2 linked regions of the Sporichthya polymorpha DSM 43042 genome follow. The protein of the gene in region 2 interacts with the protein of the main gene of each other region in a pairwise test. Links are inferred from orthologs where the notes say so. Each region holds a gene or a part of one and is shown on either strand. Other genes may lie near its edges.

Region 1 (7,084 bases), 1.3 Mb from region 2 along the record:
GCGCCGCGGAGTAGCACCCGCTTCGGCACCGACGTCAAGAAAGGGTGACACCCCTTACTGCGCAGTAGGGGGTGTCACCCTTTCTTGTTACTGCGCAGTAGGGGGTGTCACCCTTTTTCGACATGGAGGGCGTCAGCGCGGGGCGGGGACTCGCGGGGCGGGGGCGCGGAGGCCGGCGACGGTGCGGAGGGCGGCGAGCTCGGCGGGGACGGCGGCGGCGAGCTGCTCCGGGTTCGGGACGACGATCGGGTCGACGCTGAAGCCGACGTGCATCCGACCGGCGTAGCTGGAGCAGCCGATCGCGAGCGGCTGGTTCGGGCCGAGCGGGGCGAGGGGGTAGACCTCGACGATCGGGACGCCGCCGAGGCGCAGGGGGCGCGGGACCGGCACGGTGGTGATCAGCATGTCGAAGAGCTTGGACGCGGCCTGGGCGACCGTCGGGCCGCCGAGCCGGACGGCGGCGGGCGGGAGCAGATTCGTCAGACCGGCCAGAGCACCGGCGCCGCCCTCAGGACCGACCGCGCGGTGCCGGCACATCTCCTCGGAGACGGCGCGGATGCGCTCCACCGGATCGTCGACGTGGACGGGCAGTTCGAGCAGGAAGGCCGAGAACGAGTTGCCCGATCCGCTGCCGGGCTCGCGCTCGCGGGCGACGGGGACGAGGGCGCGCAGGCGCAGGTCGTCGGGTCGGTAGTGGTGGTTCTGCAGCCAGGTCCGCAGCGCGCCGGCGACGACGCCGATCCCGATGTCGTTGACGCTCCCCCGTGCGACCGCGCGCAGGCCTCGCAGGTCCTCGAGCGCCACGGAGGTGGTCGCGAACGCGCGCGCCGGGGAGACGACGGTGTCGAACGGGAAGCCCGGGCCGGCGGTCGTCATGTGGGTGATCACGCCGGTCGCGGTCGAGAGCGCCCGGGCGGCGGTGCGGGCCAGCGCGGGCGGGTCGGCGAGCCCGGCCAGGGGACCGAGCAGGCGCCGGGGGTCCAGACCGGGCCGCGGCGACGTGCCCGGGCCGGGCGCGGGGGCCGGGACGTGGTCCGGCGAGCCGCCGTCGGAGAGCGCGTAGGCCAGCCCGCCGGTCCCGAGGCCGTCGAGGAACGCATGGTGGACCTTGAACAGCAGCCCGGCGCGTCCCCCGGCGAGGCCGTCGAGGAGGTGGATCTCCCACAGCGGGCGGTTGCGGTCCAGCTGCGTGGCCATCGTGCGCGCGACCCAGGCGTTGAGTTCCGCGGGCTCGCCCGTCCCCACCGCGTGGTGCAGCCGGACGTGGTGCTCGACGCGGAACTCCGGGTCCTCGACCCAGCTGGCGCCGACCACCGGGAACAGCTCCGAGCGCAGCCGGCGGCGCAGGCGCGGGATGATCTCGGCCCGCTCCCGCAGCAGCGCAAGGAGGGCGGCCGAATCGGCGTCGGCGGCGTCCAGCACGGCGACGGCGCCGATGGTCATCGGCGTCGCGGGCGACTCCAGGCTCAGGAACGAGATGTCGAGCGGACTCAGTGTCCAGGCGGCCACGGCGGCTTTCCCCCTTCCGTCGTCGTCGGCGTCAGCCTAGGACCGCGCCGTGACGGCGCCGTAACGGCCGCATGAACGTCGGCCGGATCTCACCCGGACGGGTCAGACGCCCCAGGACGTGGTGTCGTCGGTCGGCCAGGCCTCGGTGAGCACAGTCCGCGTCTCGCCGAGGAGCTGCGGCAGCACCTTGGTGTGCCCGACGACCGGCATGAAGTTCGTGTCGCCGCCCCAGCGCGGGACCACGTGCTGGTGGAGATGCGCCGCGATGCCCGCGCCCGCCACCGTGCCGAGGTTCATGCCGACGTTGAAGCCGTGCGCCCCCGTGGCCGTCCGCAGCGCGACCAGGGCCTGCCGCGTCAGCTCGGCGACCTCGGCGGACTCCTCGGCGGTCAGGTCCGCGTAATCCGCCACGTGCCGGACCGGGACGACCATCAGGTGGCCCGGGTTGTACGGGTACAGGTTGAGGACGACGTACGCCGACTTCCCCCGCCGCAGGATCAGGCCCTCGGCGTCCCCGAGGGTCGGAATCCGGCAGAACGGGCAACCCGCGGACTCGGTGCCGTCCGCCCGGTTCTCGCCCTTGATGTAGGCCATCCGGTGCGGGGTCCACAGGCGCGCGAACGAGTCGTCGATGCCGACGCCGTCCTGTTCCTCCGGCGCTGGCCCGCACTGTTCCTGACCCCCCATCAGACCTGAATACGGTCGCGGACCGCGGCGACGATCTCGGCGACCGCGTCGGCCACCGGGACGGTGTTCTTCTGCTCGCCGTTGCGGTAGCGGAACGAGACCGCACCCGCCTCGACGTCCTCGTCGCCGGCCAGGAGCATGAACGGGATCTTCTGCTTCTGCGCGTTGCGGATCTTCTTCTGCATCCGGTCGTCGGCCTCGTCGACCTCGGCGCGGATCCCCTGGGCCCGCAGCTGCGCGACGACCTCGCGCAGGTGCGGGACGTGCGCGTCACCGATCGGGATGCCGACGACCTGGACCGGCGCGAGCCAGGGGGGGAACGCGCCCGCGTAGTGCTCGACGAGGACGCCGAAGAAGCGCTCGATCGAACCGAACAGCGCGCGGTGGATCATCACCGGACGCTGGCGGGTGCCGTCGCCGGCCTGGAACTCGAGCTCGAACCGCTCGGGCAGGTTGAAGTCGAGCTGGATGGTGGACATCTGCCAGGTGCGGCCGATCGCGTCCTTGGCCTGGACGGAGATCTTCGGGCCGTAGAACGCCGCGCCGCCCGGGTCCATCACGAGTTCGAGACCCTCGGAGAGCGCGACCTCGCGCAGGACCTCGGTCGCCTCCTCCCAGTCCTCGTCGGTGCCGACGAACTTCACCGGGTCCTTGGTCGAGAGCTCGAGGTAGAAGTCGTCGAGGCCGTAGTCGCGCAGGAGGTCGAGCACGAAGCGCAGGGTCAGGATCAGCTCGTCCCGCATCTGCTCGCGGGTGCAGTAGATGTGCGCGTCGTCCTGGGTGAAGCCACGCGCGCGGGTCAGGCCGTGCACGACGCCGGACTTCTCGTTCCGGTACACGGTGCCGAACTCGAACAGCCGCAGCGGCAGCTCGCGGTACGAGCGCCCGCGGCTGCGGAAGATCAGGTTGTGGAACGGGCAGTTCATCGGTTTGAGGTAGTAGTCCGCGCCGTCCATCTCCATCGGCGCGAACATGCCCTCGGCGTACCAGTCGAGGTGCCCCGAGACCTCGAACAGATGCCCCTTGGTGATGTGCGGGGTGTTGACGAACTCGTAGCCCGCCTCGACGTGCCGCTGCCGCGAGTAGTCCTCCATCACGCGGCGGATCACGCCGCCCTTCGGATGGAAGACCGCGAGGCCTGAGCCCACCTCGTCCGGGAACGAGAACAGGTCGAGCTCGGCGCCGAGCTTGCGGTGGTCGCGCTTGGCGGCCTCCTCGAGCCGGGTCTGGTAGTCCTTCAGCGCCTCGCGGGTGTCCCACGCGGTGCCGTAGACGCGTTGCAGCTGCGGGTTCTTCTCACTCCCCCGCCAGTACGCGGCGGCGCTGCGCATCAGCTTGAACGCCGGGATGTGCCCGGTGGTCGGGACGTGCGGACCCCGGCAGAGGTCCTTCCACGCCAGCGAGCCGTCCTTGCGGTGGTTGTCGTAGATGGTGAGCTGGCCGGCGCCGACCTCGACGTTCGCGCCCTCGGCCGCCTCGCCGCCGCTGCCCTTGAGGCCGATCAGCTCCAGCTTGTACGGCTCGTTGGCCAGCTCCGCGCGCGCGTCGTCGTCGGAAACCTCGCGTCGACCGAAGGTCTGACGCTCCTTCACCAACTCCTGCATGCGCTTCTCGAGGCGCTTGAGGTCCTCCGGGGTGAAGGGGTTCTTGACGTCGAAGTCGTAGTAGAACCCATTCTCGATCGGCGGACCGATGCCGAGCTTCGCCTCGGGGAACAGCTCCTGGACCGCCTGGGCGAGGACGTGCGCGCACGAGTGCCGGACGATCGCGAGACCCTCCGGGGAGTCGTTGCGGATCTCCTCGACCTCGTCCCCGGCGTCGACGACGTGGGTGAGGTCCCGCGCGACGCCGTTCACCTTCGCCGCGATGACCGCCCGGTCCTCGGCGAACAGGTCGGCGGCCGTCGTCCCGGCCGGCACCGATCGCTGCGCTCCGGCAACGGTGATGCTGACCTCGGACACGGGAACTCCTGACCTGTTGATGAGTACGGATCTCAATGCGCCCACGACGGCCGCGGGCGGCCACCGATGCTATCCAGCGGGGACCGTCACGGCCGAGGCAGTTTCACCACGCCCACGAAGAAGTCGTCGATCTGCCGGACGACGCGGATGAACTGCTCGAAGTCGACCGGTTTGGTCACGTACGCGTTCGCGTGGAGCCGGTAGCTCGAGAGGATGTCCTCGTTCGCGCCCGAGGTGGTGAGGACGACCACCGGGATGTGCGCGAGTTTCTCGTCGGCCTTGATCTCGGCGAGGACCTCCCGCCCGTCCTTCTTCGGCAGGTTGAGGTCGAGCAGGATCAGGTCGGGGTACGGGGCGTCGGCGTACTTGCCCTCCCGGCGGAGGAAGGCCAGGGCCTCCACGCCGTCGGTGACCACGTTGAGGTTGTTCTTCACCTTGTTGTCGGCGAAGGCCTCGCGGGTCATCAGCACGTCACCGGGATCGTCCTCGACGAGCAGGACCTCGATCAGGTCGGCCACCATCACTCACACCTCTCCGTTGGCGGCTGCGATCGCAGCCGCCGTGCTGACGGGCGCCGGCTCCACCGGCAGGGTCCAGTGCACGACGCTGCCCGGGGCACCGTTGCGCTCGGTGTCCAGCCAGATCCGCCCACCGTGGTACTCGACGATCTTCTTGCACAAGGACAGGCCGATGCCGGTCCCGGTGTACTGATCCTTGCTGTGCAGCCGCTGGAAGATCACGAAGATCCGATCGGCGTACTGGGGGTCGATCCCGATCCCGTTGTCCTCGCACCGGAAGTGCCAGAACTCCCCCTCGGGCTCGGCGCTGACCCGGATCCGGGCCGGCCGCTCGGGCGAGCGGAACTTGATCGCGTTGCCGATCAGGTTCTGGAACACCTGGGTCAGCAGCGCCTCGTCGCCGGGGACGGTCGGCAGGTCTCCGATCTCGATCTCGGCGCCGGCCTCCTCGCGGGTCTGGTCGAGGGCGTCCGCCGCGCGCCGAGCGACCTCGGCGGTGTCGACCGGGACCATGGCGTCGGTGAACCGCCCGACACGGGAGAAGGCGAGCAGGTCGTTGATCAGCTGCTGCATGCGCTTCGCGCCGTCGACCGCGAACTCGATGTACTGGTCGGCGCGTTCGTCGAGCTGCCCCTGGTACCGCCTTTGCAGCATCTGACAGAAACTCGCCACCTTGCGCAGCGGCTCCTGCAGGTCGTGCGAAGCGACGTAGGCGAACTGCTCGAGCTCCTCGTTCGAGCGCCGGAGGTCGTCGGTCTGCAGCGAGAGCACCTCGGCCTGGGCGCGGACCTCGTCCTCCGCGCGGCGCGCCTCGGCGAGGGCCTCGGCGAGTTGGCGCCGCATGTCCTCGACGTCGGTCCCGAGCCGACGGATCTCCGCCGGACCGCTGACGCTGACCGGCCGGCCGAACTCGCCGCGAGCCACCACGCGGGTCTCGGCCCCGAGACGGTCGAGCGGGGTGAGCACGAGCCGGCGCAGCGCGAGCCACACGGCGAACCCGGCGAGCACTGCCGCCCCCAGGGCCAGCAGGCCGAAGACCCGCAGCCGGTTCATCTCGTCGGTCACGCGGTCGCGGGCGAGGGCACGCTCGGCGCTGAGCGAGGCGTTCAGCGCGTCGAACTGCCCGCGGATGTCGTCGAAGCGCGCCTGTCCGACGTCCTCGTCGGGACGCTGCCCGGGACGGTCGCTCCGGACGGCGGTGACCGCCGGATCCGCGTACTCGGTCCGCCACCGGTCGCCCGCCTGCTGAATCGCGTCGAGCGCGGCGATCACCTGCGGCCGGTCGCCGAGCAGGCGACGGATCTCGGCGTCGTCCGTGGCGGCCGTCCGTCGGCCTTCGGCGTACGGCCGCAGCGCGGAGTTCTCGCCCGAGAGCACGAACCCGCGGATCCCGGTCTCCTGGTCCAGGTACGCCGCCGCGAGGGACTCGGCGCTGATGCGAGCGGGTGAAATCTCGTCGACCAGGGTGTCGACGTCGTCGTCCACCCGGGTCAGCTCCCCGGCGACGACCGCCGCGCCGGCGAGGAGCAGCAGGAGCAGGGACAGCAGGACGATCCGGAGCCCGGCCCGCAGCGTGCGCGGCCGGAGCCGGCGGGGGATCACGGAGCCCCCTGGGGCGCGCCGTCGTCCGCGCACTCCGACAGCACGAGCACGGCCAGGTCGTCGGCGAGCGCTCCCCGGTTCAACTCGCGGACGCGGTCGAGCAGGGCGGTGAGCCACTCGGCGGGCGGGCGCTCCCCCGCGCGGGCGTCGGCGAGGAGCGTCTTCAGGCCCTCGACGCCGAGGCGTTCGCCGTCGGAGCCGGTCAGGCCCTCGATGAGACCGTCGGTGAAGAGCATCAGCCGCCAGCCGGGGTCGAGCGCGAGATCGCCGGGCGTCCAGTGCTCGCCCTCGAGGACGCCGAGCGGTGCCCCGACGGGGAGCTCGACGGGCGCGCCGCCGAGCGGGACCGGCGCCGGATGGCCGGCGAGGTAGACCCGGGCGCTACGCCGGTCGGGGGTGATGCACACCATGCAGGCGGTCGCGAAGACCTCCTCGGCGGACCGCTCGTGGATCAGCACCTCGGCGGTCAGCGGGAGGATCCGGTCCTCGTCGGTGCCGGCCAGGACCAACGTCCGCCACGCGACGCGCAGGCAGACCCCGAGCGCGGCCTCGTCCGGGCCGTGGCCGCTGACGTCGCCGATCATCGCGAACAGGGAGCCGTCCTCGCACTGGACGATGTCGTAGAAGTCGCCGCCGAGCAGGGCCCGGTCGCGGCCGGGCCGGTAGCTCTGGAGGACCTCGACGGAGCCGTCGTGCAGCAGCGGCGTCGGGAGCAGGCCGCGCTCCAGTCGGGTGTTCTCTGCGGCGCGGGCCTCCGCCTGCGCGAGCTCGCGGGCGGTGTCCTGCGCGGCGCGCCGCTCGATCGCG
Region 2 (6,996 bases):
GCGGTCTGCAGTGGAGATGTCATCTCCACTGCACGGGGGGCGGGGGCTCGGCGAGCCAGGCGGCGATGCGGCCGCGGAGGCGGTACTTGGTCTCCTCCGGGGCGAGGGAGCCCTCGACGGAGTGCCGGGCGAGGTCGGCGAGTTCGGCGTCGGTGCAGCCGTGGACGTCGCGGGCGATTCGGTACTGGTCGACGAGCCGGGACCCGAACAGCAGCGGGTCGTCGGCGCCGAGGGCGATGGGGACGTCCGCGGTCATCAGCGTGCGGACGGGCACCGCGGCCGCGTCGTCGGCGACGCCGAGCGCGACGTTGGACGCCGGGCACACCTCCAGGGTGATCCGGGCCGCGGCGAGCTCCTCGAGCAGCGCCGGGTCCTCGACGGCGCGCACCCCGTGCCCGATCCGGTGCGCGCGCAGGGCCCGCAGGCAGTCCCGCACCTCCGCTGGACCACCGAGCTCCCCGCCGTGCGGGACGGCGGCCAGTCCGGCGCCACGGGCGATCTCGAAGGCCCGGTCGAAGTCCGCCGCCCGGCCGCGGCGCTCGTCGTTGGACAGCCCGAAGCCGACGACGCCGGCGTCGACGTAGCGCGCCGCGAGCCGGGCCAGCGTGCGGGCGTCGAACGGGTGCCGGGTGCGGTTGGCCGCGAGGATCAACCCGATCCCCACCCCGGTCGCGGCCGCGGCGTCCCGGACGGCGTCGAGGATCAGCTCGACGGTCGGCGTCAGGCCGCCCAGGTGCCGCGCGTAGGTCGACGGGTCGACCTGGAGCTCCAGCCAGCCGGAGCCCTCGGCGGCGTCGTCCTGCGCCGCCTCCAGCACGAGGCGCCGGATGTCGTCCTCGGTCTGCACGGCTGCCCGGGCGGCGTCGTAGAGCCGCTGGAAGCGGAACCAGCCCCGCTGGTCGGTCGCCTCGAGCTCCAACGGCTCCCGGCGCCGGAGCTGGTCCGGCAGCCGGAGGCCGTGGAGCGCGGCCAGGTCGAGCAGCGTGGCGTGCCGCATCGACCCGGTGAAGTGCAGGTGCAGATGCGCCTTGGGCAGCGTCCGCAGGTCCCGCCGCCCCGCCGGAGCGGTCGTCAGGCGCTCGCCTCGCTCAGCAGCTTGGCGATCCGGGAGACGCCCTCGACCAGGTCGTCGTCGCCGAGCGCGTACGACAGCCGCAGGTAGCCCGGCGTCCCGAAGGCCTCGCCCGGCACCACGGCCACCTCGGCCTCGGTGAGGATCAGTTCGGCGAGCTCGGTCGTCGTCGACGGCCGCTGGCCCCGGATCTCCTTGCCGAGGACCCCGGCGACCGACGGGTAGGCGTAGAACGCACCCAGCGGCTCGGGGCAGGTCACCCCGGGGATCTCCGAGAGCATCCGCACCATCGTCTGGCGGCGGCGGTCGAAGGCCTCGCGCATCTGCGCGACCGCGGACAGGTCCCCGGTGACCGCCGCGAGGGCGGCCCGCTGCGAGACGTTCGCCACGTTCGAGGTGGCGTGCGACTGCAGGTTCGTCGCGCCCTTGACCACGTCCGCCGGCCCGATCAGCCAGCCCACGCGCCAGCCGGTCATCGCGTACGTCTTCGCGACGCCGTTCAGCACCACGCACCGGTCGGCGAGCTCGGGCACCTCGACCGGGATCGAGGAGAACTTCGCGTCGCCGTAGATCAGGTGCTCGTAGATCTCGTCGGTGACGACCCACATGCCGTGCTCGAGGGCCCAGCGGCCGATCTCGCGGACCTGCTCGGGGCTGTACACGGCGCCGGTCGGGTTCGACGGCGAGCAGAACAGCAGCACCTTCGAGCGCGACGTGCGCGCGGCCTCGAGCTGGTCGACCGTCACCAGGTAGTTCTGGGTCTCGTCGGCCACGATCTCGACCGGCAGGCCGCCGGCCAGGCGAATGGCCTCGGGGTACGTGGTCCAGAACGGGGCCGGGAGCAGCACCTCGTCGCCCGGGTCGAGCAGGGTCGCGAACGCGGCGTAGACCGCCTGCTTGCCGCCGTTCGTCACCAGGACCTGCGACGCGGAGACCGAGTACCCGGAGTCACGCAGCGTCTTGGCCGCGATCGCCTCCTTGAGCTCGGGCAGGCCGCCCGCGGGGCTGTACTTGTGATTACGCGGGTCGGAGCACGCGGCGACGGCCGCCTCGACGATGGAAGCCGGCGTCGGGAAGTCCGGCTCGCCCGCGCCGAAGCCGATCACGGGCCGCCCGGCCGCCTGCAGGGCCTTGGCCTTGGCGTCCACGGCGAGGGTCGCGGACTCGGTGATCCCGGAAATTCGCGCACTGATCCGGGGGAAGGAAGGGGTCGCGGTCATGGGTTCATCGTTCCACCTCGGCGGGACTCCATGACGCCCGGAGTGCCATGGGATCGGCCACGGTTCGAGCGCGGGACGCGCCTCGGTTCGACGCCGGTCCGGGATGCCCCTTAGACTCGCCCCTCGGTGAGCGCACCGTTGCCTTGGCACGCCCGCGTACGGCTCGCGCACCGCTTAGGGTCGTAGCTCAATTGGTAGAGTTCCGGTCTCCAAAACCGGCGGTTGGGGGTTCGAGTCCCTCCGGCCCTGCGCAACGAAAACCGGCGCCCCGCACGGGGCGTCGGACAACCTCCGCACCGCGGGGGCCGGGTTGAGGATCCAGGTGAGGACGAGTGACGGAGACCGCTGAGGCGACGCCTGAGCGCCCGGCATCCGACGGTGGCCGCGGGGGGCTCAAGCGCCTGCCGGCCCGCACCGGCCTCTACTACCGCCAGGTGGTCGCGGAGCTGCGCAAGGTCATCTGGCCCACGCGCAAGGAGCTGATCACCTACACCGCGGTGGTCATGGTGTTCGTGACGATCATGATCGCGTACGTCTCCGTGCTGGACCTGGGCTTCAGCAAGGCAGTGCTCAAGATCTTCGGGTAGGCCCCCTGCCCGACCTGCTCCACCGCTGACATCTCGAAAGGCTCTCCTGTGTCCGACTCGCCCCACAGCTTCGACGACGCCTCCGTCGCGGAGGACGCCGCCGACGTTCCGGCGTCGGCCGACGTCGAGGGAGCTGAGGCGGTCGAGGAGACGGCCGCTCCCGAGACCGCCCCCGAGACCGCCGCCCCCGAGGTTGCCGCCCCCGAGGTGGCCTTCGAGAGCGCCGAGGCGCCCGCCGAGGGCCCGAAGGAGGACGAGGAGGAGCTCGACCCGGTCGAGGAGTTCCGCCGCGCGCTCTACGCCGCCCCCGGTGACTGGTACGTCGTGCACTCCTACGCGGGCTACGAGAACCGTGTGAAGGCGAACCTCGAGAACCGCACGGCCAGCCTCAACATGGAGGACTACATCTTCCAGATCGAGGTGCCGCAGGAAGAGGTCGTCGAGATCAAGAACGGCCAGCGCAAGAACGTCCGGCGGAACAAGTTCCCCGGGTACGTGCTGGTCCGGATGGACCTCACCGACGAGTCCTGGTCCGCCGTCCGGCACACCCCGGGCGTCACCGGCTTCGTGGGCCACACGCACGAGCCGTCGCCGCTCACCCTCGACGAGGTCATGAAGATCCTCGCCCCGGAGCCGGCGAAGGCCGCGGGCACCAAGGGCACCGCCGCGACCAAGATCCAGGTGCTCGACTTCGACATCGGCGACTCGGTCACCGTCATCGACGGCCCGTTCGCCACCCTGCAGGCCACGATCCACGAGATCAACGCCGAGGCCCAGAAGGTCAAGGGTCTGGTGGAGATCTTCGGCCGGGAGACCCCGGTCGAACTGTCGTTCAGCCAGATCCAGAAGAATTAACACAGTCGGGGGGCTCCGCCCCCCGACGACCCCCCAGAAGAAGAGAAGCAAATGCCTCCCAAGAAGAAGCTCTCGGCGATCATCAAGCTCCAGATCAAGGCCGGAGCTGCGACGCCGGCGCCGCCGGTCGGCCCCGCGCTGGGTCAGCACGGCGTGAACATCATGGAGTTCTGCAAGGCCTACAACGCGGCCACGGAGAACCAGCGGGGCGACATCGTCCCCGTCGAGATCTCGGTCTACGAGGACCGCTCGTTCACGTTCATCACGAAGACCCCGCCGGCCGCGCGCCTGATCCTCAAGGCCGCCGGGATCGAGAAGGGCTCCGGCGAGCCCCACAAGACCAAGGTCGCCAAGCTCACCCGTGACCAGGTCCGCAGCATCGCCGAGACGAAGATGCCCGACCTGAACGCGAACGACATCGACGCCGCCGAGAAGATCATCGCCGGCACCGCCCGCTCCATGGGCATCACCGTCGAGGCCTGAGCGGCACCCGAGCAGGACCTGCACCACCGCAGCACACCGATCCACGTGGGAGGGCCGCTGCAGCCCGTCCGTACCACGCCTTTTTCCCAGGAGAAGTCATGAAGCGCAGCAAGGCCTACAACAACGCCGCCCCGAAGGTGGACAAGGACAAGCTCTACGCCCCGCTGGACGCCGCGCGGCTGGCGAAGGAGACCTCCACCACCAAGTTCGACTCGACCGTCGAGGTCGCGTTCCGCCTGGGCGTCGACCCCCGCAAGGCCGACCAGATGGTCCGCGGCACCGTGAACCTGCCGCACGGCACCGGCAAGACCGCCCGCGTCCTGGTCCTCGCCAACGGCGACAAGGCCGCCGAGGCCACCGCCGCCGGCGCCGACTACGTCGGTTCGGACGACATGATCGACCAGATCAGCAAGGGCTGGCTGGACTTCGACGCCGTCGTCGCCACCCCGGACCTGATGGGCAAGGTCGGCCGCCTCGGTCGCGTGCTCGGCCCGCGTGGCCTGATGCCGAACCCAAAGACCGGCACGGTCACGATGGACGTCGCCAAGGCCGTCAACGACATCAAGGGCGGCAAGATCGAGTTCCGCGTCGACAAGCACGCGAACCTGCACTTCATCATCGGCAAGACCTCGTTCTCCGACGTCGCGCTGGTCGAGAACTACGCCGCCGCCCTGGACGAGGTGCTCCGGCTCAAGCCGTCCGCCGCCAAGGGCCGCTACCTGCGCAAGGCGGTCTTCTCCACGACGATGGGCCCGGCCATCCCGGTCGACCCGAACAAGGTTCGCAACCTCACGGAGGAGACGGTCGAGGAGACCGTCTGACCTGCTCGCCAGGGGTTTGACCAGGGACTTTGCCCCCTGAATCCCGAAGCGCGATCACGATTTGGCCCGGTGCGGAACGCCGCACCGGGCCTTCTCGTCTCAGCAGAGCAGGCACACTGGGCCTGCGTCCGACCTGGGAGATGACCGAAACGTGAGTGCGCGCCGTACCCACCGCTTCCGCGCCGCCGCCGTGTCCACGGTGGCCGTCCTCGCCGTCGCCGGCCTGGCCGGCTGCAACGGCTCCGACAGCGCCACCGACCGAGCCGCTGCTGAGCTCGAGTCGATGACGCCGGTGCCCGCGATCCAGAAGGTCGCGGACGCCGCGGCCAGGGACAGCGCCGCCTACACCTTCGAGGTCACCGGCTCCGGGGTCTCGGTGAAGGGCTCCGGCGCGTACCGCGGCGGCGATCAGCCCGCCGCGCGGATGGTCTTCGACTCGATGAAGATGATGGGCATCTCGGTCCCGGCCGGCACCGAGTTCCGCCTGGTCGACGACGTGATGTACCTCAAGGTCACCAAGGGCGGCCTGATCCCGGGCCTCGGGACCGGCGCGGACGGAGAACCCGGCTGGATCTCGCTCCCGCTGGACGAGGCGAAGTCCGAGGGCGCGGACATCGCCGGCATCGACCCGACGATGGCGAACCCGGTCGAGCAGCTGGAGAAGATGCTCGACACCGACGACGTCACCAAGGTCGGCACCGAGACCGTCGACGGCGTCAAGACCACGCACTACCGGGCGAAGATCGCGCCCGAGGGCACCGGCACGGTGACCGAGAAGAAGTCCTCGACGCACTCGAACGAGCTCAGCCGCCAGCTGGAGGAGCAGCTCGAGAACAGCATCCGCGAGTCCATGGGCCTGTCCGAGCCCGTCACCGTGGACGCCTGGGTCGACGGCGACTACCGCGCCCGCAAGCTCGCGGTGACCCTGCCGATGTTCGGCGAGGTCAAGATGACGATGAAGTTCACCGACTTCGGCTCCGACGTGAAGGTCGACGTCCCGGCCGACGCGAAGAAGTTCGACGCCGAGGCCCTGCTCTCCGACGCGCTCGGCGGCGAGCTGGGCGACGCCTTCGGGGAGGACTTCTCGAAGCAGTTCGGCGAGGACTTCAACTCTCAGCTCTCCGAGCAGCTGGAGCGCTCGCTCGGCGAGAACTTCTCCTCGGACCTGTCCGAGCAGTTCGCCGAGCAGCTGCGCCGGCACCTGGAGCGGACCGACGCCGGCACCGGCCGCGCGAGCTGAACCCGACCTGACGGGACCGGGCCGCGGGGCCGTTTTGACCCCCGGCCGTCGGAGTCCGTACTCTGGCGGCAGCCAAAGACCGCAGGTTGTCACTTCGGTGACCGAAGGCCCCGTACTCCGGGCGGCCCGCGCAGGTGACGCCAGGTGATTCCACCTGGATGGGTGGAGGGTTCGCCTTCCTGCCCGTGGGACTTCCGCGCCCCGGCCTGCGCCGGGGCGTTTCGTGTGTCCGGGCCCGGAACCGACCTGCGGTCGCACCCGAAGGAAGGAGGGCCATGGCCCGGCCCGACAAGGCAGCCGCAGTGGCGGAGCTGACGGACGCGTTCCGCAACTCCAACGCGGCGGTGCTGACCGAGTACCGCGGTCTCACCGTGGCACAGCTCAAGGCTCTGCGGCGCAGCCTCTCCGGCAACGCCGAGTACCACGTCGTCAAGAACACCCTGACGAAGATCGCGGCCAAGGAGGCCGGGGTCGACGCGTTCGAGTCCCTCCTCGCCGGTCCGTCCGCGATCGCGTTCGTCAACGGCGACGCGGTCGAGGTCGCGAAGGGTCTGCGGGACTTCGCCAAGGCGAACCCGCTCCTGGTGATCAAGGGCGGCGTCCTGGACGGCAAGGCGCTGTCCGCGGCGGACGTCACCAAGCTCGCGGACCTCGAGTCCCGCGAGGTCCTGCTCGCCAAGCTCGCCGGCGCGATGGTCGCCTCGCTGTCCCAGGCCGC

What was found. Proteins that work in one complex are often made in the same cells at the same time.
Region 1: the proteins of rplA (region 2) and thrS interact in binary tests that used the Escherichia coli proteins (3 or more experiments, as listed by UniProt). The link is inferred for Sporichthya polymorpha DSM 43042 from one-to-one orthologs.

What each region holds. Positions count from the first base shown.
Region 1 is NZ_KB913029.1:4,198,840-4,205,923, reverse strand. The notes cover bases 1,677-4,573. They hold thrS (threonine--tRNA ligase), read right to left. Parts: upstream 4,158-4,573; coding sequence 2,196-4,157; downstream 1,677-2,195. Other genes in these bases: SPOPO_RS0120475 (response regulator), read right to left, coding at 4,244-4,573; SPOPO_RS0120485 (HIT family protein), read right to left, coding at 1,677-2,196. Also shown: SPOPO_RS0120495 (elongation factor G-like protein EF-G2), read left to right, coding at 1-14; SPOPO_RS30795 (wax ester/triacylglycerol synthase family O-acyltransferase), read right to left, coding at 133-1,509; more of SPOPO_RS0120485, read right to left, coding at 1,612-1,676; more of SPOPO_RS0120475, read right to left, coding at 4,574-4,678; SPOPO_RS30790 (sensor histidine kinase), read right to left, coding at 4,682-6,277; SPOPO_RS30785 (PP2C family protein-serine/threonine phosphatase), read right to left, coding at 6,274-7,084. UniProt on the Escherichia coli protein: Catalyzes the attachment of threonine to tRNA(Thr) in a two-step reaction: L-threonine is first activated by ATP to form Thr-AMP and then transferred to the acceptor end of tRNA(Thr). The rate-limiting step is amino acid activation in the presence of tRNA.
Region 2 is NZ_KB913029.1:2,920,485-2,927,480, forward strand. The notes cover bases 3,368-6,176. They hold rplA (50S ribosomal protein L1), read left to right. Parts: upstream 3,368-4,315; coding sequence 4,316-5,038; downstream 5,039-6,176. Other genes in these bases: nusG (transcription termination/antitermination protein NusG), read left to right, coding at 3,368-3,734; rplK (50S ribosomal protein L11), read left to right, coding at 3,786-4,217; SPOPO_RS0114300 (SCO4651 family lipoprotein), read left to right, coding at 5,190-6,176. Also shown: SPOPO_RS0114265 (adenosine deaminase), read right to left, coding at 20-1,045; SPOPO_RS0114270 (pyridoxal phosphate-dependent aminotransferase), read right to left, coding at 1,072-2,292; preprotein translocase subunit SecE, read left to right, coding at 2,625-2,879; more of nusG, read left to right, coding at 2,910-3,367; more of SPOPO_RS0114300, read left to right, coding at 6,177-6,278; rplJ (50S ribosomal protein L10), read left to right, coding at 6,554-6,996. UniProt on the Escherichia coli protein: One of the primary rRNA binding proteins, it binds very close to the 3'-end of the 23S rRNA. Forms part of the L1 stalk. It is often not seen in high-resolution crystal structures, but can be seen in cryo_EM and 3D reconstruction models.